DNA from 4 places in the Bradyrhizobium sp. NBAIM03 genome. Region 1 is predicted to be linked to each of the others. Evidence: predicted binding sites of a transcription regulator. Region 1 holds the regulator's gene; each other region holds the start of a gene.
What was found. Region 1 encodes LexA, which represses DNA repair genes until DNA is damaged. Its sites were predicted from a motif close to TGTTCNNNNTGTGTTCNG; they were not measured.
Positions count from the first base shown of each region.

Region 1 (5,753 bases):
ACCTGGAAGACCGCGCGTATCGCGCACACCGTTTTGGCAAAACCGCTCTATTCGGTGTCGCTGTCGGGCTTCGTGGAAGCGCGCGACATCCGCGAGCGCACCGACCGTTTCGTGCTGCGCGTCAGCGCGATGGAGGCGCAGCGCAGCGACGTCAAGCTCGAGCGCGTCCGCCTCTCGGTGCGCAAGGGCACGGCGCCTGAGGTTGGCAGCTTCGTGCAGCTGAAGGCGCGGCTGCTCCCGCCGATCTCGCCGGTGCGCCCCGGCAGCTATGATTTCTCGCGCGACATGTTCTTCCAGGGCATCGGCGCCTCCGGCTTCGTGATGGGCGCGATCACGGCGTCCACGCCGCCGGATGCTGGCGGCCTGCGGCTGCGCTACGCGGCCTTCATGCAGGGCCTGCGCGATGCGATCGATGCGCGCATCCGCGCAACGCTCGAAGGCGATAACCGCGCGATTGCGACGGCGCTGCTCACGGGGCGGCGCGATGCGATCACCGCGCCCGTGAACGATGCCATGTTCGTCTCGGGACTCGGCCATGTGCTGTCGATCTCCGGCTATCACATGGCGGTTGTCGCCGGCGTCGTCTTCTTCGCGGTGCGCGCGCTGCTGGCCTTGATCCCGGGGCTGGCGGCCGGCTCTGCCATCAAGAAATGGTCGGCCGCCGCGGCGCTGGTCGCGGCCGCGTTCTACCTGTTGCTGTCGGGCGCGGAGGTTGCGACGCAAAGATCGTTCTTCATGACGGCGGTGGTGCTGATCGCAGTGATGGTCGACCGCCGCGCCATCACCTTCCGCACGCTGGCGGTTGCCGCGCTGATCGTGCTTGCGGTCGCGCCGGAGGCGTTGGTGCATCCAAGCTTCCAGATGTCGTTTGCGGCAACGCTCGGGCTGGTGGCGCTGGTGCAGATCGGCATGCCGAACCTGCTCGCCTCGCCCGATCATTCCGCGACGGCGCGGATCGCGTTGTGGGGCGGCCGCGAGATCGCGATGCTGTTCCTGGCCTCGCTGATCGCGGGGCTCGCGACCACGCCGTACGCCGCCTTCCACTTCCATCGCGTGACCCCATACGGCGTGCTCGCCAATCTCGGCGCCATGCCGGTGGTCTCGGCGCTGGTGATGCCGGCCGGGCTGTTGGGGCTGCTCGCGGCGCCCTTCGGGCTCGACGGCGTGTTCTGGTGGTTGATGGGGATCGGCATCGAGTGGATGGTCCTGGTCGCGCGCTGGGTGGCGGCCCTGCCGGGCGCCGTCGGCCGCATTCCCGCCTTCGGGATCGCGCCGCTGATCGCAGCGAGCCTCGGGCTCATCGTGATGGGCCTGTTGCGCACGCCCTTGCGCTGGTCCGGCGCCCTGGTGCTGCTGGCAGCGATCCTCTGGGGACTGTCGGTGCGGCAGCCCGATATCCTGATTGCCGGGGATGGCGCGAGCGTCGCGATCCGGGGCGGGGATGGGCGCTTGCAGGTGATCCGCGCCAGCAAGGACAGCTTCCTGCTGAAGGAGTGGTTGGCTGCCGATGCCGATCCGCGCGATGCCGGCAACGCCTCGTTGGCGAGTGGGGTGTCGTGTGACGAGACCGGCTGCGTGGCGCCGCTCGCGGACGGACGACTGATCGCGTTGGCGACGCGTATCGACGCGCTGGCCGATGATTGCAGCCGCGCCGCGCTGGTGGTGACGGCGCGGCCTGCGCCACCCGATTGCGCGGCGATGGTGGTCGATCGGGCGGGTCTTGCCAGTCAGGGCGCACTGGCTCTGACGAGACGCGGCGAGGGCTTTTCGGTGCAGGCGGTGAGGACGAGGGGAGCAAGCCGTCCCTGGCTGCCGGCCGGCGCCGGCGAGGGAGATTTCGACGGCAGCCTCGTGCCGAAGGCGGCCGTGCCCCGCAACCGGGACGCAACGCCATCGGAGGCCGACTTGCAGGCCGACGATTGACGCGGATCACAAATACCAGGCCAGCACGGCGTCAAGCCTTCCGTTGCCGATGACCGGCAGGGCCACCATTCGGCTCAGCCCGGCTGCGCAGGCTTCGGAGCCGGCGATCGAGCCGTCACGGGTGAGATCGTCGTTGAGCGCGGGCATGCCGGCGGCCCAGGCGCCGCCAATGCTGCCTTCGCCCCTGGCGATGGACTGCGCCGCATAGCGTGCGGCGAGGTCGGTCTGCGCGCTGCAATCGCCGGCGCGAAAGACCAGCGCCGAACGGTCCTCGTTCGGGACCCAGATCTCGAAGCGTCGTGCAATCGGCGTTGCCTGCGCGGAGAGGAATGTCAGAACCCAGGTCTGGTCGGTACCGGTTCGGTAGGGCACGCCGACGCCGAGATTGATCCCGACCTTGGCGGCGTCCTCCCAGCGCAGGAAACTCTTGGCGTCGTGCAAGTCCTTGATGATCAGCGGCAGGCCCGCCTTCCAGGTGCGTCCGGGCAGGCCGAAGCCGCGCGGAAATCTGGTGTGGCGGGAGTTGAATTCGAACATGTCCGCGGTGCCGTAATAGCCATCGACGAGCCCCATCTCATGCGAGAGATCAGGATCGTTGTGCCAGAGTTCGATCGCGCCGACGTGCGCCTCGTCGTCGCCACAGAACAGCACCAGCACGGCTTGCAGGAATTCGCCCGCGAACACCGGCACCGCCACGCCGCAGGTGAGGCCGGCCGCAGCGGCCTGATCGGTCCGCTTGAAATAGGAGTTGGCGAATTTCGTGAGGATGACGGGGTGGCCACAGGCCCAGGCCTTGCCGGGAAGTCCCTCGTCATATCCGAAGTGCAGCTCTTCGCTGACGGCTTTGAACGCGGACAGCCCATCGTCGTAGAGGCCGCCGCCGAATTCCAGCCGCCTGCGCGTCCGGTCGGGTACCCAAAGTTCAACGACGCGAATGAAGGTCTTCATCGAGCGTGTCCGCCGCCTCAAACCACGACAGCATCGGTCATTTGGCTGCGGAGCGGACGTTCAAAATGCGGGCAGCACGGCCCAAACTTCGTGCGACGACGAGGCGCGGCGGTGGGCTCGCCGATCGAATGTCCTGAAACACAAACTTGCCGGGCTCGCCGGCCTCGGCCGGCGACGGCAATTTCAATCCCGGGCTCGGCCTGTCGGCCGAAGGGCGTCAGCCGATCGGCAGGCGCGTGATCGTGGGCCGCGTGTCGGCGACGATCTGCGGCTTGTGCTCGCGCTCGGGGGCTGGCTGCGTCACCGGCAATTGCAGCACGGTCGCGCGCTGGCCTTCGACGAGCTGCGTCACCAGCACGTATTTGCCGTCGGGGAATTCGATCGCGTCATGATGGCGATCGGGAATGTGCGGGTCGATCTTGCCGAACTTGCCGACGCGAGAGTTCACGGTGCGCGTCCAGATCCAGCGGTTGTCGTAGCGGACATTGTCGGCGAAAGCGAGCTCCGTCCCCGGCAGCAGACAGACCGCGACGGAGGGATCGGCTTCGGAAGCGAAACCGCGCGTCGAGGTGCCGCGGAAGGTTGTCGTGACGATCGTCTCGCCGACTTCGGCGGGGCGCGTCGCGACGGCATGCAGGCTGTAGTCACACATCGGGTGCTCCTCATGCTGGGATAGCGACCCGCGTCTCTTTCGAGGCGCAGGCCTCTATCAGAGTGGAAGCATACAACGCTCTGCTCGGTTATGGGCAAATCTGCGGCTCGCGTCCGCAGCGCGCGATCACATTATCTTTCCCGGATTCGATAGGAACAAACCTCGCGTCCTTGCATTCGGCCGGAGCTATCAGCACTGCCGGCACAACTCTACCGGCGAAGCAGAAATGGCTGCGCGCCTGCGCGGGGGAATGTCGCGCGGGAAGATGGACCGGACAGCCGGCGCGAGAGACCGGCCGGAGCGGGCAAGTATCCGCTCCGATCCTGGATCGACGATGCCGATCGCAGCGCGCGCGGCGCTTGAGACTTCCGTTATCAGTACTTCCGGTAAAGCCCGATCAGCTTGCCCTGGATCTTCACGCGGTTCGGCGGAAGAATGCGGACCTCGTAGGCGGCATTGGCGGGCTCGAGCGCGATCGAGGCGCCGCGGCGGCGGAAGCGCTTGAGCGTGGCCTCCTCGTCGTCGATCAATGCCACCACGATGTCGCCGGTATTTGCGGTCTCGTTGCGCTGGATCAGCGCCATGTCGCCGTCGAGGATGCCGGCCTCGACCATCGAATCGCCGCGCACTTCGAGCGCGTAGTGCTCGCCCGAGCCGAGCATGTCCGGCGGCACGCTGATGGTATGGCTGCGGGTCTGCAGCGCCTCGATCGGCGTGCCGGCGGCGATGCGGCCCATCACGGGCACCGCGACGGGGCGCTCGCCCTCGTCCGCGGGCGGGCTGGAGCTCGCGCGCACCTTGCCGAGATTGCCCTCGATCACGCTCGGGGTGAAGCCACGGCGATTGCCGGCGGCGGCCTGGAGCTCGGGCAGCTTGATCACCTCGATGGCACGGGCGCGGTTGGGCAGGCGGCGAATGAAGCCGCGCTCCTCGAGCGCAGTGATCAGGCGATGGATGCCTGACTTCGAGCGCAGGTCGAGCGCATCCTTCATCTCGTCGAAGGACGGCGGCACGCCGCTTTCCTTCAGACGTTCGCTGATGAACCGCAGAAGCTCGTATTGTTTGCGCGTCAACATCTCGACCAAAGTCCCCCGGTTGATGTCGTTCGATTCCGACACGATGAAGCCGGCACTAAGCCGCTACATCCTCGAAACAAATCATGAACGGACACTATATGTTCGATATGTGTTCCGCAACTGCTTAATTTATGGTGAACGCGGCCAAGCTCGCGGAATGCGTGTGGCTGGGCGGCTCAGACGGGCAGCCGGAGCACCTCGCAAGGCGTGCCGGCCTCGGCCTTCGGCGCGAACGGTGCGCGCACCAGAAGTACCTGTGCCGCAGCGAGATTCGCAAGAAGGGAGGAGTCCTGATGGCTGACCGGAAGGGCGACGCGCGTGCCGTCGTCGCGCTCCTCCAGCCGCGCACGCAGATAGTCCTCGCGCTGGTCGTTGGCGGCGAGATCGCGGCCCAGCACGGCGCGCTCGCGCCGATGATGAATCGCTGAACGGCCCGACAGGGCGCGAATCAAGGGGACCATGAACAGGAAGGCGCACACGTAGGACGACACGGGATTGCCGGGCAGGCCAATCACGCGCATCGCGCCTATCCGACCGTGCATCATCGGCTTGCCCGGCCGGATCGCGATCTTCCAGAACGCCATCGCGATGCCTTCGCCCTTGAGCGCCTGCTGGACCAGGTCGTGGTCGCCGACCGAGGCACCGCCGGTCGTGATCAGGATGTCGGCGCCGCTCTCGCGCGCGCGGCGGATGCCGGCGGACGTCGCCTCCAGTGTATCGGCGGCAATTCCGAGGTCGATGGTCTCGGCGCCCTCGCTGCGGGCGAGCGCATGCAGGGCATAGCCGTTGGAATAGACGATCTGGCCGCGACCAGGCGTGGTGCCCGGCATCACGAGCTCGTCGCCGGTGGCGAGAACGGCAACCCTCGGGCGGCGGATGATGGCGAGATGCGGATGATTCATTCCGGCGGCAAGGGCGAGATCGCGCTCGGTGAGGCGGATTCCCTTGCGCAGCAGCACGTCGCCTTCGCGGAAGTCGACGCCTGCAGGGCGGATGTGCCGGCCGAAAATGGCGGCTTCCTTGATCGTCACATGTTTGCCGTCGGCAGCTGTGTCCTCCTGGATCACGACGGCATCGGCGCCGTCGGGAACGACGCCGCCGGTGAAGATCCGCACGGCTTCGCCGGGGCCGACGCTTCCCGCGAGCGGCCGGCC
Region 1 is NZ_JADYVS010000010.1:203,073-208,825, forward strand. It holds gene I6F21_RS17840 (ComEC/Rec2 family competence protein) at 1-1,923, shown strand, start outside; gene I6F21_RS17845 (GAF domain-containing protein) at 1,930-2,871, opposite strand; gene I6F21_RS17850 (hypothetical protein) at 3,089-3,523, opposite strand; gene lexA (transcriptional repressor LexA) at 3,898-4,599, opposite strand; gene glp (gephyrin-like molybdotransferase Glp) at 4,776-5,753, opposite strand, start outside.

Region 2 (5,753 bases), on a different contig from region 1:
AAGCCACGTAAGTTGCGCCAACTTCTTGATGCTGTTCTCTCTCATCCGAGAGTGTAGTCGCTCGCTCGCCAAAAACAAAAACGGCCGGATCTTCCGATCCGGCCGCTACTCGAACTCTACTCGGCTAAGCCTACGCCACGCGACGCAACTTAGCCCCCGCCCTAAATCAAAAATCTCAGCTCGCCTGCTTCGCCGGCTGGGTGTCGCCGACCTTCTTCTGGATGGCGCGCTTCAGCTCGACGGCGCGCGGGGAGAGCGCATCGGCGTTGGCCTTGAGCAGGTAGGCGTCGAGGCCGCCATTGTGGTCGACGCTCTTGATCGCGTTGGTGGAGACGCGCAGGCGCACGTTGCGGCCGAGGGCTTCCGAGATGAACGTCACGTTGACGAGGTTCGGCAGGAAGCGGCGCTTGGTCTTGATGTTGGAGTGGCTGACCTTGTGGCCGACGAGGGGGCCCTTGGCCGTCAGTTCGCAGCGGCGAGACATGGCATAAATCCTTTAGTTCGAACCCCCAACGAGTGCGGCCGCCATTTCGGCGCCACGGGGGCAAATTCTTTCGTCCTTGCAGGGAGCGGGCGGACGTATAGGGGGGAAGGCGCCTTGCGTCAAGGCGACGGGCCGTTTTTGGCCCGTCGTCCCGGGGCGGGCAGAGCCCGAACCCGGGATCTCGTGCCCCATCCTCGGTGTCATCGCCCGCGAAGGCGGGCGATCCAGTACTCCGCGGCGGCGCGGCTGACCAGAGGCGCTGCGGCGTACTGGATGCCCCGCCTTCGCGGGGCATGACAGCGGAGGTGGGGAGAGCTCGGAACGCCCCCCGTTACCGCCCGCTCACCAAAACGGCAATGATTGTCGCGCCTTACCATCACATAAAGGGCGTATTCGCCGTCGAAGAGTCCGGTGGAGTTCCCGGGGCTGCACGCCCCGACACATTGTTTGCCGCCGGTTTTGGCTTAAGTAACAGCACATCGCGCTCTGATTGGATTGTTTCGTGCCGACAACGCTTCATTTCGCGCAAGACCTGCGCTCAGCCTGTCTGTGTCGGGGCGTCCGCTTGGACGTCCCCTTGGCCGGCCGGCTGATGGCGCTTTTTGGCCTGGCGGTGGTGCTGGGCCTGGCGTCCGGCGCGGCGCCGGCGGCGGCGCAAGGCAAGCTCGAGGCGCAATATGAGGCGACGCTGGCGGGCATTCCCGTCGGCAAGGGCGCCTGGAACATCGATATCCAGGACGACGTGTTCTCGGCGGCGGCCGCCGGCGGCACCACCGGGCTTTTGAAGTCGTTCACGGGCGGGTCCGGCACCGGCGCCAGCCAGGGGCGCGTCGTTGGCGGCGCGCTGGTGGCGACCGGCTACCAGGCCTCGACCACCACCCAGAAGAAGACCGAAGAGATCCGCATCACCCTCGACAAGGGCAATGTGAAGGATTTCGCCATTTTGCCGGAGCCGCCGGTCGATCCGGACCGCATCGTCGTCACCGAGGCCCACCGCCGCGGCGTCTGGGACCCCATGACGGCCTCGCTGCTGCGCGTGCCCGGCACCGGTGATCCCGTTTCGCAGGACGCCTGCCACAGCTCCGCGCCGGTGTTCGACGGCCGCATGCGCTACGAGCTCAAGCTCGATTTCAAGCGCATGGAGACCGTGAAGGCGGAGAAGGGCTACAAGGGCCCGGTCGTGGTCTGCGCGATCTATTTCGTGCCGATCGCCGGCTACATTCCCGACCGCCCGGTGATCAAATACCTCGCCGCCCAGCGCAACATGGAGATCGCGTTCGCCCCCATCGCCGGCACGCGCATCCTGGTCCCGTTCTGGCTGAAAGTGCCGACCCCGCTCGGCCCCGCCATGCTGGAAGCCACGAGCTTCATCACGTCGCCCCAGCCGCCGAGGGTCGCCAAGACGCAGTAGGCAAGGAGGCCGCACCGCTCTCTCCGACGTCATTCCGGGGCGCGCCCCTCGGCGCGAACCCGGAATCCATCGGGCTCCAGGGATGGTTTCACGATGGATTCCGGGCTCGCGACTGCGTCGCGCCCCGGAATGACGAGCGTTCGGTGGCGCCCTAGCAATATCAACGACCTACCTACTGTGCATGGGGTTGTTTTCGCACTCTTCGTTTGACCAGCCCGCGTGCTCAGGGAATCCATTTGACTCCTCCCCGATTCTGATTCGACTCGCTGCCGTCCCCAGCTTTAACCACCCCGGTCGCTTGTGTGCCCTCGCAAAACTCCATCTAGTGCGCAACCAAGACGAGTCCCGCGACATGTTGCGTGAACGGAACGGGACTCATAGGGGAGTCAGCGATTCGGCCGCGATTCGTTCTAGAGTCGTTCCGAAGCTTAAAGCGAACGGGAAAAGCGTCGCAAAGTGAGACAGTTGCGCGGGATTTGGGGAGGGCGTTTTCACGCCCGCGGTGTGCCCCTCACCCTGAGGAAGCCGCGCAAGCGGCCGTCTCGAAGGGCGAGGGGCTTGGCTCGCCCAGCAGCACCAGCCGGGCCTTCATCCTTCGAGACGCGCTGACGCGCTCCTCAGGATGAGGAACGAAGAGCCAGCCCCCTCTCCGCCCCGGATAGCACTGACATTCGCCCAAATCGCCATTACCTAATCCGATAGACATGGCTTTTTCCTCCTCCCCCTTCGCTTCCGAGCGCGCCCCCGGCGCGGGCGTCACTGCGGTGCTCGGTCCGACCAACACCGGCAAGACCCATCTCGCCATCGAGCGGATGCTGGCGCATCCCTCGGGCATGATCGGCCTGCCGCTGCGCCTGCTCGCGCGCGAGGTCTACAACAAGATCGCCGCTCGATCCGGCGAGGCCAGCGTCGCGCTCGTCACCGGCGAGGAGAAGATCAAGCCGAAGAACCCGCGCTATTGGGTCTCGACCGTCGAGGCGATGCCGCGCGATATCGACGTCTCCTTCCTCGCCGTCGACGAGGTCCAGATCGCCGCCGATCTCGAGCGCGGCCACGTCTTCACCGACCGCATCCTCAACCGCCGCGGCCGCGACGAGACGCTGCTCTTGGGTGCCGCGACCATGCGCCCGATCATCGAGCGCCTGTTGCCGGGCGTGTCCATGATCACGCGGCCCAGATTGTCGCAGCTCGAGTTCGCCGGCGATCGCAAGATCACGCGCCAGCCGCGCCGCACCGCCATCGTCGCGTTCTCGGCCGATGAAGTCTATGCGATTGCCGAGCTGATCCGCCGCCAGCATGGCGGCGCCGCCGTGGTGCTGGGCTCGCTGTCGCCCCGCACACGAAACGCGCAAGTGGCGATGTTCCAGAACGGCGACGTCGATTATCTCGTCGCCACCGATGCCGTCGGCATGGGCCTCAATCTCGACGTCGACCACGTCGCTTTCGCCTCCGACCGCAAGTTCGACGGCTATCAGTTCCGCCGCCTGACGCCGGCCGAATTCGCGCAGATCGCAGGCCGCGCCGGCCGCGCCACCCGCAACGGCACCTTCGGCACCACGGGCCGCTGCGCGCCGTTCGAGCCCGAGCTCGTCAACGCGCTGCAGAACCACACCTTCGATGCCGTGAAGGTGCTGCAATGGCGCAATTCCAAGCTCGATTTCTCCTCGCTCGGCGCGCTCCAGGTCTCGCTGAACCTCGCCCCCGGCCACGAGACGCTGACGCGCGCGCCGATCGCCGAGGACATGCGCGTGCTCGATCACGCCGCCCGCGACGGCGAGGTGCGCGATATCGCGCATGGCAAGGCCGCCGTGGAGCGGCTCTGGGAAGCCTGCCAGGTCCCGGACTACAGAAAGCTGTCGCCGGCCGCCCATGCCGAGCTGGTGACGACGCTATACGGCTTCCTGATGCGCAAGGGCTGCATTCCCGATGCCTGGTTCGAGTCCCAGGTCACCCAGGCTGACCGCATCGACGGCGACATCGACACGCTGTCGGCCCGAATCGCCCAGATCCGCACCTGGACCTTCGTCGCCAACCGCCCGGACTGGCTGAAAGACCCGGAACGCTGGCAGGGGATCGCGCGGGAGGTCGAAAATAAATTATCGGATGCGCTCCATGAACGCTTGACTGAGCGTTTCGTTGATCGCCGGACCAGTGTATTGATGCGCCGCCTGCGGGAGAACACGAGCTTGAATACTGAAATCGGCAAGACCGGCGAAGTCATCGTCGAAGGCCATGTCATCGGCCGCCTCGATGGCTTCACCTTTGCACCGGATGCGGCGGAAGCCGGCTCCGATGCGAAAGCCTTGCAGGCTGCAGCGCAAGCGGTGCTCGCCGGCGAGATCAACGCGCGCGCCGAAAAGCTGGGCAATGCGCCGGACGAGCAGTTCGTGCTCACCTCCGAAGGCATCATCCGCTGGACCGGCGATGCCATGGCGCGCCTTGCCGCCGCAGACGAGGCGCTGCATCCGCGCATCCGCATCATCTCGGACGAGCGCCTGACCGGCGCCCCCCGCGACAAGGTGCAGGCGCGGCTCGAGCTCTGGCTCAAGACCCACATCGAAAAGCTGCTCGGGCCGATGTTCGAGCTGTCGAAGGCCGAGGACGTCACCGGCATTGCCCGCGGCATCGCCTATCAGCTGGTCGAGGCGCTCGGCGTGCTCGAGCGTCCGAAGATCGCCAGCGAGCTGAAGGATCTCGACCAGTCCTCGCGCGCCGTCTTGCGCAAATACGGCGTCCGCTTCGGCGCCTATCACATCTATTTCCCCGGCCTGCTCAAGCCCGCCGCGCGTGCGCTGGCCGCGCTGCTCTGGGCGCTGAAGCAGGACAATGTCGATCTCTCCGCGCTCTCGGGCGCGCAGCATCTGGCCTCCTCGGGGCGCACCTCGTTCCCGGTCGACAAGGCGCTGCCGCGCGATGCCTATCGCGTGCTCGGCTACAAGCAGGCCGGCGAGCGCGCGGTGCGCGTCGACATTCTGGAGCGCCTCGCCGACCTGATCCGCCCGGCGCTGGCGTGGCGCGAGAATTCGCCGGGCGAAAAGCCCGCCGGCGCGTTCGACGGCCGCAGCTTCGTGGTGACGCAGGCGATGACCTCGCTGACCGGATCTGCCGGCGAAGATTTTGCCTCCGTGCTGCGCGCGCTCGGCTATCGCATGGAGAAGCGCCCGCCGCTGCCGCCGAAGCCTGTCGTGACCGAGCAGGTCGTGACCGAGCAGATCGTCACTGAGACCGTCGCGGCCGAGACGCCGCCCGCTGAAGGCAGCGCGGAGACCTCGACCGAGGCTGCAGCTGAGGCTGTTGCCGGCCTGCCGGCTGAGGCCCCGGCCGCTGAGACTACGGCCGAATCCGTCACTGTCGAAGACGCGCCCGGCATGGAGCCGCACGACGAGCCTGCTCAAGAGGAAGCTCACGAGGAGCCGGCGCTGGAAGCGTCTCCGGAAGCGCCCGTCACGCCCGAGGACGCCCCCGGCATCGCGCCGCCCGCAGAAGAGGCTGCGACGCCCGCCGATGCTACCGGCCTCGAAGCGGCTGCCGCCGAGACCGCCGCGACGGAAGCTGCTGCATCCCCCGATGCTGCCGCGCCTGAGGCGGCAGTTGCACCGGCCGAGCCCGAGCTGGTCGAGGTCTGGCGCCCTGCCGGCCGTCACGAGGATCGCAAGCCGCGCCACGAGCGCCATCGCCATCAGCGTCACAACAACCAGCGTCCGCGGCCCGGCGCTGAGGCTGGCGCTGCACCCGATGCAGCGAGCGCCGCGCCCGGCGAAGCCGCCGACGGCGCGAAGCCGGGCCATCGTCGTGGCGGCGGCCATCGCCGCGATGGCGGCCGCGATTTCCGCAAGCCGCGTGAAGGCGGCGAGGGCG
Region 2 is NZ_JADYVS010000007.1:282,290-288,042, reverse strand. It holds gene I6F21_RS13540 (very short patch repair endonuclease) at 1-57, shown strand, start outside; gene rpmB (50S ribosomal protein L28) at 176-484, opposite strand; gene I6F21_RS13530 (DUF3108 domain-containing protein) at 1,077-1,895, shown strand; gene I6F21_RS13525 (helicase-related protein) at 2,600-5,753, shown strand, end outside.
Region 2: I6F21_RS13525 (helicase-related protein) is a predicted target of LexA. The motif match lies at 2,302-2,319, and genes of this name have one in related genera.

Region 3 (5,753 bases), on a different contig from region 1:
AACATCCCCGTCGTGGTGTTCACCGGCCGCGAGCTTTCCGCCGAGGAGGATGCCGAGCTTCACACCATGGCACGCAGCATCGTGGTCAAGGGCGTGGAATCGCCCGAGCGCCTGCTCGACGAGACCGCGTTGTTCCTGCACCGCGTGATCACGGAGCTGCCGATCGAGAAGCAGCGCATGCTGGAGAAGCTGAACAGTTCCGACGAGGACCTGATCGGCAAGACCGCCCTGCTCGTCGACGACGATGCCCGCAATATCTTCGCGCTCTCGAGCGTGCTGGAACGACGCGGCATGAAGGTGCTGACGGCCACGACCGGCAGCGAGGCGGTGACACTGGTCGAATCCAATCCGGAGATCGCGATCGTGCTGATGGACATCATGATGCCGCAGATGGATGGCTATCAGACCATCGGCGTGATCCGCGAGAACCCGGCCTTCGCCCGTCTGCCGATCATCGCGTTGACCGCGAAGGCGATGAAGGGCGACCGGGAGAAATGCCTCGAAGCCGGCGCGTCCGACTACCTCGCCAAACCGGTCAACACCGACCAATTGCTGCTTGCGATCCGCATGTGGCTGCATCGCTGAGTTGGACCCGCGTATGGATCAGGAAAAGGTCAACATCCTGCTCGTCGACGATCAGCCGGCCAAGCTGCTCGCCTACGAGGTGATCCTGAAGGATCTCGGCGAGAACCTCGTGATCGCCTCCTCGGGCCGCGAGGCGCTGGAGGTGCTGCTCAAGACCGAGATCGCGGTGATCCTGGTCGACGTCTGCATGCCCGAGCTCGACGGCTTCGAGCTCGCCGCGATGATCCGCGAGCATCCGCGTTTCCAGAAGACCGCCATGATCTTCATCTCGGCGATCCAGGTCAGCGACATCGACCGGCTGCGCGGCTACGAGATGGGCGCGGTCGATTACGTGCCGGTTCCGGTCGTGCCGGAGGTACTGCGCGCCAAGATCAAGGTGTTTGCCGAGCTCTACCGCAAGACGCGCGAGCTCGAACGGCTGAACCACGAGCTCGAGGATCGCGTCCGCGCCCGCACCGCGGAACTGGAGGCTTCCACCGCGAAGCTGCGCGAGAGCGAGCAGCGGCGCAGCATGGCGATCGCGGCTGGCAAGATGGGGTCCTGGGACTGGGACTGGATCAGCGGCGATTGGATGTGGGACGAGGGGCAATACAATATCTTCGGCGTCAACCCCGACAATTTCGAGATCAATCCGGCCAACGTTCAGGCCCTGCTGCACCCCGACGACGTCGACCAGTTGCGCAAGGCGATCGCCGAGTTCAACAAGGGCACACGCGCCTATGAGACGGAGTTCCGCATCATCCGGCCCGACGGCGAGGTGCGCTGGTGCGTCGGCACGGCGGCCGCAACCACGGACGAGAGCGGGCGCGTGGTGCGCGTCAGCGGCGTGACCGTCGACATCACCGAGCGCAAGCGCGCCGAGGAGCGGCAGAACCTGCTGGCGCGGGAAGTCGATCATCGCGCGAAGAACGCGCTGGCGCTGGCGCAGTCGATCGTGCGCCTCACCCGGGCCGACGAGGTCAAGGCCTATGTCAACGCCGTCGAGGGGCGCATCAATGCGCTGGCGCGCGTGCACACCATCCTGTCGCTGTCGAGCTGGCAAGGCGCCGAGCTCTCCAGGCTGATCGACGAGGAGCTTGCGCCCTACTCGCTGGGCGACCAGATCAAATTGGCAGGGCCCGAAGTTCAGTTGCTGCCGGCGACGGCCCAGACGCTGGCGCTCGCACTGCACGAGCTCTTCACCAACTCGGCAAAGTACGGCGCGCTATCCACGCGAGCGGGGCGGCTCGCGATCGATTGGCAGGTCGACGAGGAGCTGCTCACGCTGAGCTGGGAGGAATCCGGCGGTCCCCTGGTCAAGACCCCGAAATCGCGCGGCTTCGGCACGCGAAGCCTGCTTGCGAGCATCGAGTCCCAGCTTGGCGGACAGGCGCAGTTCGATTGGCGCGCCGAGGGCCTGCTGTGCCGTCTTGAGGTGCCGTTGACACGCAAGACCGCGGCGGCTGCACCAAGCAAGTTCGACACCGCCGGCGCTGCCGAATTGCAACGCGCATCCGGTTAACCTGACGCTGCGCTGCTCATGCGCTGCGCCGTGCGTGGTTCGCGCGCGACCCGCCCTTCGAGCCAAGCTTCCGTTCGGGCGAGATCGCGCAGCGCCCTCGCGTAGCGGCGGGCCGCGCTTCGCTCCGCGCCAAGCGGAAGCTTGCGCGCCTTGCGCAGGATGTCCGCGGCCGCGTTGCGATAGGCCAGCGAGCGGTAAAGAAAGACGACCTTACCCATATCGATGTTCCCGTTTTGCTGGCGCCCATCTTGGCAAGCCCGGCATGAACGCCGGATGAAACGGGCGGTAACAATTCCTTCAGCGGAACGGAACCCGGCGATAACATGCGCGTTGGCGTGGCAAGTTCGGGATGCCGTCCCATGCGCACCAAGAAGTCGTCTGAGCTGATCTCTGCCAGCGGCCTTATCAAGCTGATGACGCATGCAATGATGGGCGCAGCGCTAGGCCTCATTTTCAGCCTCACGCTCGTCCTGTCCAATCCAGCCGTCGCCAACCTGCTGAACAATGGCGGAAGCCAGGCCGCGATGGTCTTCGCCCTCACCTTGGTGACGACCTTTGCGATCGGCGCGACGCTCACCGGCGCCGTGTTCATCCTGGCCGAGGACAAGCAAACTTGAAGCGTGCGTGACGTACGGAAAGATACTTCGCCGGGAACTCCTGCCGCGACGCGCGGTTTGCTGCCTGCGTCAATTTAACTCAGGGGGTTTCCCCGCATGAGACGACCAAGCTCGCTCTCGCCGTAATATTGGCAACCGGCCTTGCCGCCGCGGCCGTTTGCCGCCCAAGCCAAATCGCACAAGGCTAAGCATGGATCCTCGATGTCGTCGGCACAGACCACCGGCGCCAACACCAAGTCCTCCACGGGCGCTGATCCGTCCGGCCAAGGCGGCGCCGGTCCCGGCTCTGATCAGGGCGGCACCATGACCAACAAGGGCGGCATGACCGACACCAAATAGGCGCTCCCTGGAATCATGAAGGGCTCCGCATTGCGGAGCCCTTTGTCTTCTATCTTTGGTTCGGCACTCGGCCTTCAGTATCCGGCGCCAAGGATCTCAGCGGCGCTCGGCTGCGCGCGCGGAATTGCCGCCTGTCTTCACGGCACGAAGCCGCACCCGATCGCGAACGTTCGGCAGTACGTCGCTGCCGCCGGCCGCCTTCCATTCGGCAATCAAGAGAGTGATTTTCCGGCGCAGGTCCATCTGCGCCAGGGCCCTTTCCGTGCAGTCGTGATCGCGCTCGACGAGGTCGCGCACCGACGCCTCGACGTCGGCCATCTCGAGCCTCAAGGCTCTGATTTTACGTCGAATTTCATTAATTCTGTTGTCCATGCCTTGTTAGAACAAAATAAGAACATATAGTCAAGTCACGATTTCAGGACGGAGACGCCAGATGCAGGTTCAAGGTAAATACGACGCCAGATTTTTCCTGGGCGAGCAGATGACGCGGGCGCAGGGTCTCAAGCTGAAGCGGCTCAGCGAAGAGGCCTACCAGCCCGGCCAATATGCGCGGGATCTGTCCTTCAGCGAGGCCGCCCGGCGCATCCAGGTGCTGGAAGCGGAGATCGAGCTGGCAAACTCCTTCTAGAGCATCGCATCGCGCTTTAGGCCTGCGCCGTTCCACGCTCCCGGAACCATGGCTGTGCAGAATGGTTCTCCCCGCCGAGGGAGAATATGCATGGCACGCAAGGCAAAAAAGCGCCGCTACTCACGCAGCTCGGGAAGCGATGTCGCCACCGAGATGCGGCGTTACAAGAAGGGCACCGCGAAGAGCGGCCGTGGCGGGCGCGGCGGCCGCGTCAAGAACCGCAAGCAGGCCATCGCGATCGGACTGTCGAAGGCACGCAAGAAGGGCAAGAAGGTCCCGAAGAAGGCTTCGAAGCGCAAGAGCGCCAAGAAGACGTCCAAGAAAGCATCCAAGAAAACGTCCGGGACGTCGTCCAAGAAATCGTCGAACAAGAAATCATCGAAGCGCAAATCCAAGCGGTCGCGCTGACCCGCCTCAGATCATGCTCCCCGGCATGAAGCAGCGGATCGAAATCCCGAACGCAGTCTTGACCGGCCACACCATCGTGCGGCCGGCCCGGTTGGGCTCGGTGATGACGGCCTCATCCGGCACATCGATCCACTGTCCGTCGATGCGGACACGGTAGCGCCCGTTGTGCGACTCCCAGTCGAGATCGGCAAGGGCGAAACCGTCCGCGTCCGAGCAGCACGGACCGAGATGGCTGCGCAAACTGTCGAACCATGGCTTCAGAGGAGAATTCGCGTAGCGGCCGTCGTCGCGCCCGAGCGCGTTTCCCCCCGAGAGCACCAATGGCGCCACGAGCAGCGCACTCCTGAGCGAGAGCTTCAATCGATCCATGTCGGCACCGATCACTTGCGAACCACCGGCGAGTTCCACAAAGCGCCGGGAGGCTCGAAGTTCCACGCTTGCAACCCCTCTCAGCGGCGACATTGGCGCAGAGCACCGAGGCGCCCTGCGAGTGTGATCAGCGAACACGGCTTTTTCGGACGCACCAGGTCATCATCCCTGCCGTTAACGAGAATGTGACCGGCCTGGTGCGGACGTGACGTGTGTGCAAAAGGCGGCCCGAAGGCCGCCTTCCTGGATTGGTAAGGGTCGAGTTGACGTTATGCGAGTGGCACCGCAACGAAGCGGGTGGCCTCCGCGCTTCTGACCTGAAGCAGCACGCTGCGCTTGCCCGACGATTTGGCCTGCGCCAGCTCGGAGCGCACCTCGCCGACATTGCTGACAGCCTTGCCGCCGACATTGAGGATGACGTCGCCGGTCCGGATGCCGCGTTGCGCGGCCGGGCCTTGCGGATCAACCTCGGTGACGACGACGCCGTTCTGGCCTGCGCCCTGAACGTCACCGGCGGGCGCCAGGCTGAGGCCGAGGCGCGGCGTGCCGGCACCCGGCTGTCCGCTGCCCTCGTCGGCATTGCCACTGCCATTGCCCTTGGCCTGCCGCTCGTTCGGCAACTCGCCGAGCGCCAGCGTCACCGTCTTGCTGTCGCCCTTGCGGAAGACATCGAGCTTCACGGACGTGCCCGGCGTCAAGCCGGCGATGGTGCGGGCGAGGTCGCGGGAGTCCTTGATCGTGGTGCCGTTGACGGCGGTGATGACATCGCCCGCCTGGATGCCGGCCTTCGCCGCCGGGCTGCCATCCTGCGGATTGTCGACGATCGCGCCGCGCGCCTCCTTGAGCCCGAGGCTGTCGGCGATATCCGATGTCACCGGCTGCACCTGCACGCCGAGCCAGCCCCGGGTGACCGCGCCCTTGTCCTTCAATTGCGCGACGACGAGCTTGGCGGTCGAGGCCGGGATATCGAAGCCGATTCCGACCGAGCCGCCCGAGGGCGAGAAGATCGCAGTGTTCACGCCGATCACGTTGCCGTTCATGTCGAAGGCCGGGCCGCCGGAATTACCCTTGTTGATCGGCGCGTCGATCTGGATGAAGTCGTCATAGGGACCGTTGCCGATGTCGCGGCCGCTGGCCGAGACGATGCCGGCGGTCACGGTGCCGCCAAGACCGAAGGGATTGCCGACCGCGACCACCCAGTCGCCAATGCGCGGCTTCTGGTCGGAGAACTTGACGAACGGAAAGTCCTTCTTGCCGTCGACCTTGATCAGCGCGAGATCTGTCTTCGGATCGGTGCCGACCACTT
Region 3 is NZ_JADYVS010000004.1:315,974-321,726, forward strand. It holds gene I6F21_RS08360 (HAMP domain-containing protein) at 1-585, shown strand, start outside; gene I6F21_RS08365 (HWE histidine kinase domain-containing protein) at 599-2,086, shown strand; gene I6F21_RS08370 (hypothetical protein) at 2,083-2,304, opposite strand; gene I6F21_RS08375 (hypothetical protein) at 2,446-2,703, shown strand; partial or broken gene I6F21_RS08380 (hypothetical protein) at 2,829-3,042, shown strand; gene I6F21_RS08385 (hypothetical protein) at 3,139-3,360, opposite strand; gene I6F21_RS08390 (DUF3072 domain-containing protein) at 3,476-3,670, shown strand; gene I6F21_RS08395 (DUF6496 domain-containing protein) at 3,761-4,078, shown strand; gene I6F21_RS08400 (hypothetical protein) at 4,085-4,447, opposite strand; gene I6F21_RS08405 (Do family serine endopeptidase) at 4,717-5,753, opposite strand, start outside.
Region 3: I6F21_RS08390 (DUF3072 domain-containing protein) is a predicted target of LexA. The motif match lies at 3,422-3,439, and genes of this name have one in related genera.

Region 4 (5,753 bases), on a different contig from region 1:
GGTCGAGACGCCGAGGGCGGACAGACCGCCAATGGAACGGATAAGATGACGGCGCGTGATCATGGAAGCCCGATGATGATGCGGCGCCTTGATGATATCCGATTGGAGCGGAATTGGGGTGCGTTCGTGCAGATCGTCTGCACGAGGTTAACGGAAATTCATCATAGGCGGAACGGCGCGAGGTTCAGCAGCTCACTCGTCGCTATCATCCGTGCCGAACAGGCCGAACTGCGCCGCCGCATCGCGCGAGGGTTCGGCGATGCCGAGATGACGGAAGGCGTGCGAGGTCAGCAGGCGGCCGCGCGGGGTGCGCTGCAGATAGCCGCACTGGATCAGATAGGGCTCGATGATGTCCTCGATGGCGTCGCGCGGCTCCGACAAGGCCGCAGCCATGGTCTCGACGCCGACCGGTCCGCCGCCATAGTTGAGCGCGATGGTCGAGAGATAGCGCCGATCCATCGCGTCCAGCCCTGCGGCATCGACCTCGAGCGCGCTCAGCGCATGGTCGGCAATCTTACGGTCAATCTTGTCGGCATCGGCCGCCGAGGCGAAATCGCGCACGCGGCGGAGCAGGCGGCCGGCGATGCGCGGCGTGCCGCGGGCGCGGCGCGCGATCTCGTTGGCGCCATCGGCGCTCATGCCGACGTTGAGCACGCGCGCGCCGCGGCTGACGATGCTCTCCAACTCCTCGATCGTGTAGAAGTTGAGCCGGACCGGAATGCCAAAGCGGTCGCGCAAGGGATTGGTGAGAAGGCCGGCGCGCGTGGTGGCGCCGACCAGCGTGAATTTCGACAGCTCGATCTTGACCGAGCGCGCCGCCGGGCCCTCGCCGATGATGAGGTCGAGCTGAAAGTCCTCCATCGCGGGATAGAGCACCTCTTCCACCGCGGGGCTGAGGCGATGGATCTCGTCGATGAAGAGCACGTCGCGCTCTTCGAGATTGGTCAAGAGGGCGGCAAGATCGCCGGCCTTGGCGATCACGGGCCCCGAGGTGGCGCGGAAACCGACGCCGAGCTCCTTCGCCACGATCTGCGCCAGCGTGGTCTTGCCGAGGCCGGGGGGACCGACGAACAGCACGTGATCCAGCGCCTCGCCGCGCTTGCGCGCCGCTTCGATGAAGATCGAGAGATTCTTGCGCGCCTGCGCCTGACCGACGAAGTCGGACAGCGATTGCGGCCGCAGCGCGGTGTCGCCGACATCGTCGCTGCGGCGCTCCGGCGAGACCATGCGGGGGGGAGTGGTCATGCGGAAGTCCTGCACAGTCGCTTGTCGATAAGAAGGGCAGCTTGAGCACCTGCAAAGAAGATCAAACTTACCACAAGCAAGACAAATGCCTCAGCCGGTTCACTCAGTGCTCTTCCAACAGAGCCAATCACCAGCGCCGAAAGCAAGCTTGCAACGAGAACGTCCCACCAGACAACGGAGCCTCGGATTTGCAGGAAGATTGCAACCATCAAGGCCACAACGGCCGCAGGCAAGAACAAGCCTTTCACGGCAAACCAGCTGAACCCGATCAGGTCGCGCGAGACCGAAAAGCATCGAATGACACGACTAAGAAAACAACCTGATGCCGAGAACGCCAGCATTGCAAGATACCCGGCAAAAAGTGTTCCGCAGAAGACGACGACGAACATACGGCCGAGGCGCCGCAAATGCTGGCGTGCCGCACCTTGACCCCACTCGGAGAGGCGCTGGCCGTTGTTCACTTGGCCAGTTCCTTCAAACCCAATCGAATCAGCTGCGCCGTCTCGGCGCCCTCACCCGCGCTGCGCGAGGCCGATGCAATCGCCGCGGCGGCCTGCGGCTGGCCGTAGCCGAGATTGACCAGCGCAGAGATCGCATCCGCGACGGGGCGCGGCGCGCGCTGGTCGTCGACGGCGCCGGCGAGATGCACGACGGCGGGATCGACATTGGCAAAGGCCGGCGCCTTGTCCTTCAATTCGGTGACGATCCGCTCGGCGACCTTCGGGCCGACGCCGGGCGTGCGCGCCACCGCGGCCTTGTCGCGAAGCGCAATGGCATTGGCGAGATCGGCCGGCGACAGCGTGCCGAGCACGGCCAGCGCGACCTTGGCGCCGACGCCCTGCACGGTCTGGAGCAGGCGAAACCATTCGCGCTCCTGGTCGGTGCGGAAGCCGAACAGCTTGATCTGGTCCTCGCGGACATAGGTCTCGATCGACAGCACAGCGGCCTCACCCGGCGAGGGCAGATGCTGCAAGGTGCGCGAGGAGCAGTGCACCTGATAGCCGACGCCGCCGACGTCGAGGATGACGAAATCCTCGCCGTAGGAATCGATCAAGCCCTTGAGCTTGCCGATCATATCCCCACCACCTTCAGCCGGAGCGCCGTGCTCTGGCGGTGATGGGCGTGGGTGATGGCGATGGCGAGCGCGTCGGCGGCGTCCGCGGACGGCGGCTCGGCCTTCGGCAGCAGGATCTTCAGCATCATCGCGATCTGTTGCTTGTCGGCGTGGCCGGCGCCGACCACCGTCTTCTTGACCTGGTTCGGCGCGTATTCTGCGACAGAGATGCCGAACATTGCGGGCGCCAGCATGGCAACGCCGCGGGCCTGGCCAAGCTTCAGCGTTGCAACGCCGTCCTTGTTGACGAAGGTCTGCTCGACCGCGGCTTCCAGCGGCTGGTGATTGGACAAGACGGAAGCGAGCCCTTCATGGATCGCGAGCAGCCGGCTCGCCAGCGGTAGATCGTCCGGCGGTTCCACCGAGCCGCAGGCCACATAGATCAGGCGGTTGCCCTCGGCCTCGATCACGCCCCAGCCGGTGCGGCGCAGGCCGGGGTCGATGCCGATGATGCGAACGGGGCCACGAATCGGGAGCGCAGTCATGGGCCAGTGATAGCGGCTGGCCGCGGGATGCGAAACAGAAACAGAACGGAAGTAACAGGGGAATGGGTCCCGGCCCAGCGCCGCAGCGTTTCACGCTGCAGCGCGTCCGGGACACGAGCCTATCCGCCCATCTTCGCAACAAGCGCGTCCGACACCTCGAAATTGGCGTAGACGTTCTGGACGTCGTCGTGCTCGTTGAGCAGGTCCATCAGCTTCAGGAGCTTCTCGCCGGTCTCGTCGTCGACCGCAACCGTGTTCTGCGGCTTCCAGATCAGTGCGGCCTTGCGCGGCTCGCCGAACTTGGCTTCCAGCGCCTTGGCGACGTCGCGATAGCCTTCGGTCGAGGCGTAGATCTCGTGGCCGCCCTCGCCGGAAACGACGTCGTCGGCGCCGGCCTCGATCGCGGCGTCCAGCACCGCATCGTCGGAGGCGACGCTGCGGTCATATTCGATGATGCCGGTGCGGTCGAACATGAAGGAGACCGAGCCGGTTTCGCCGAGATTGCCGCCGGACTTGGTGAAGAAGGAGCGGATGTCGGAGGCGGCGCGGTTGCGATTGTCGGTCAGCGCCTCGACGATGACGGCGACGCCGCCGGGGCCGTAGCCCTCGTAGCGGATCTCGTCATAGTTCTCGCCGTCGCTGCCGAGCGCCTTCTTGATGGCGCGCTCGATATTGTCCTTCGGCATGTTCTCCTGGCGCGCAGCGATCACGGCGGCGCGCAGGCGCGGGTTCATGGCGGGGTCGGGGGTGCCCAGCTTGGCAGCGACGGTGATTTCCCGCGCCAGCTTGCCGAACAGTTTCGACTTCTGGGCATCCTGCCGCCCCTTGCGGTGCATGATGTTCTTGAATTGGGAATGTCCGGCCATGCGTGGTCTCTTGAGAAATCGTCAGCCAAAGATGAGCGTGGGAAGCGCGGCCTTATAGGCCGCCAACCCACCGGAATCAAAGGGCTCGGCTGCGCCTGAGGTAGCACTGTAAAGGTAGCCGCCGTAACGGCGCCTGCCTAGATGGGCACCGTTAACCCTGATTTCATTCCGGACTGCGAAAATAGCGCCCGACCGTCCCCCGACAAGAGAGACCCGATGGCGTTCGGATTATTTCGGAAGCGTCTGCCGGACACGGCCGCGCCCGCGGCAGGCCCGGAGGCTGCGCAGCCGGCGGCCCCTGCCGCACCCGCCCCGACCGCCGAAAGTGATTCGGCCCGGGAAATCCTGGAATTGCTGGAACTCGAGCTCGGCGCCATGATCCGCCAGCTTGAGCGCGCCGCCAATTCGGTGGCTGGCGGCGCCGAGGCGACCGCGGCGACCCTCGCTGCCATTCGCGACCGCACCGACGCCCTGACCGGCCGGACCAACGCGGCGCAATCCACCGCCTCCACCTTCGCCCATGCCGCCGACAAGTTCACCCAGTCCGCGCAAGGGATTGGCGCGCAGGTCCGGGAAGCCGGCAAGCTCGCCGACGAGGCCAGCGCCGCCGCGCAGGAAGCCCGCGCCAATGTCGACCGCCTGCGCGAATCCTCCGCCGCCATCGGCAACGTCGTCAATTTGATCGCGCAGATCGCGCGGCAGACCACGCTGCTCGCGCTCAACTCGACGATCGAGGCCGCGCGCGCGGGCGCAGCCGGAAAAGGCTTTGCCGTCGTTGCCACCGAGGTCAAGGCGCTCGCGGTGCAGACCCAGAGTGCGACCGAGGAGATCACGAAGAAGATCGACGCATTGCAGCGCGATGCCGCCGGTTCGGCGGACGCCGTGCACCGCATCTCTCAGGCGATCGAGGCGATCCGTCCGGTGTTCGACACCGTCAACGGCGCGGTCGCCGAGCAGAATGCCACGACCAGCGAAGTCTCCGGCAATGCCGCCAGCGCCTCGGAGTTCATCATCTCGGTCGGCGAGAGCGCGGCCGAGATCGACGCGGCGACCAAGGCGGCCGAGACCCATGGCGAGAGCGTCGCCAGCGCCGGCAAGGCCGTCACCACCTTCGCCCAGAAGCTGAAATCGCGCTGCGCGGTGCTGCTGCGCCAGAGCGAGCACGACGACCGCCGCAAGACCGAGCGGCTGCCCTGCCACCTCAAATTCGAAACCGCGCGCGCCGTGATGCCGGTCTATGAAATCGCGATGGAAGGCGTGCTGATCGGCGGCGCGGACGCAAGCCGGCTGGCAACGCAAGCGACGATCGAAGGCAGCTTAGAGGACATCGGCGCCTGCCGCCTGCGCGTGATCGAGCAATCCAAGGCCGGCGCCCGCGCGCAATTCGTCGGCGCCACCGCCGCTCTCAACGAGAAGATCGAGGACAAGCTCTGGTCGATCCATGAGGAGAACACCGAGTTCGTCACCCGTGCCATGGAAGCCGGCAATGCGCTGACGCAGATATTCGAGCAGGCGGTTGCGCGCGGCGAGGTCAAGCTCGACGACCTCTTCGACACGGACTATTTGGAAATCGCCGGCACCAATCCGCAGCAATACCGCACCAAATATCTCGACTGGGCCGACCGCGCCCTGCCGCCGTTCCAGGAGTCCTTCCTGGCGCGGGAGCCGCGGATGGCGTTCTGCGCCATGGTCGATCGCAACGGCTTTTTGCCGGTGCACAATAAGATCTATTCGCATCCGCAGCGGCCGGGCGACGTCGCCTGGAACACGGCCAACAGCCGCAACCGGCGCATCTTCAACGATCCGGCGGGGTTAGCTGCCGCGCGCAACCTGCGATCGTACCTGGTCCAGAGCTATGCGCGCGACATGGGCAACGGGAACACGGTGATGATGCGGGAGATCGACGTCCCGATCCGCGTGCAGGGCCGGCACTGGGGCGGCTTCCGCACGGCCTACAAGCTGTAGCGCTCCCGCGCGTGCACGCACCTGCACGCACCTGCACTCCTGGGCAAGACGCCGGGCGCGAATCATCCTCTAAGGTCG
Region 4 is NZ_JADYVS010000016.1:5,709-11,461, reverse strand. It holds gene I6F21_RS23130 (metallophosphoesterase) at 1-63, opposite strand, end outside; gene ruvB (Holliday junction branch migration DNA helicase RuvB) at 193-1,245, opposite strand; gene I6F21_RS23120 (hypothetical protein) at 1,242-1,706, opposite strand; gene ruvA (Holliday junction branch migration protein RuvA) at 1,703-2,320, opposite strand; gene ruvC (crossover junction endodeoxyribonuclease RuvC) at 2,317-2,844, opposite strand; gene I6F21_RS23105 (YebC/PmpR family DNA-binding transcriptional regulator) at 2,964-3,710, opposite strand; gene I6F21_RS23100 (methyl-accepting chemotaxis protein) at 3,927-5,675, shown strand.
Region 4: ruvC (crossover junction endodeoxyribonuclease RuvC) is a predicted target of LexA. The motif match lies at 2,875-2,892, and genes of this name have one in related genera.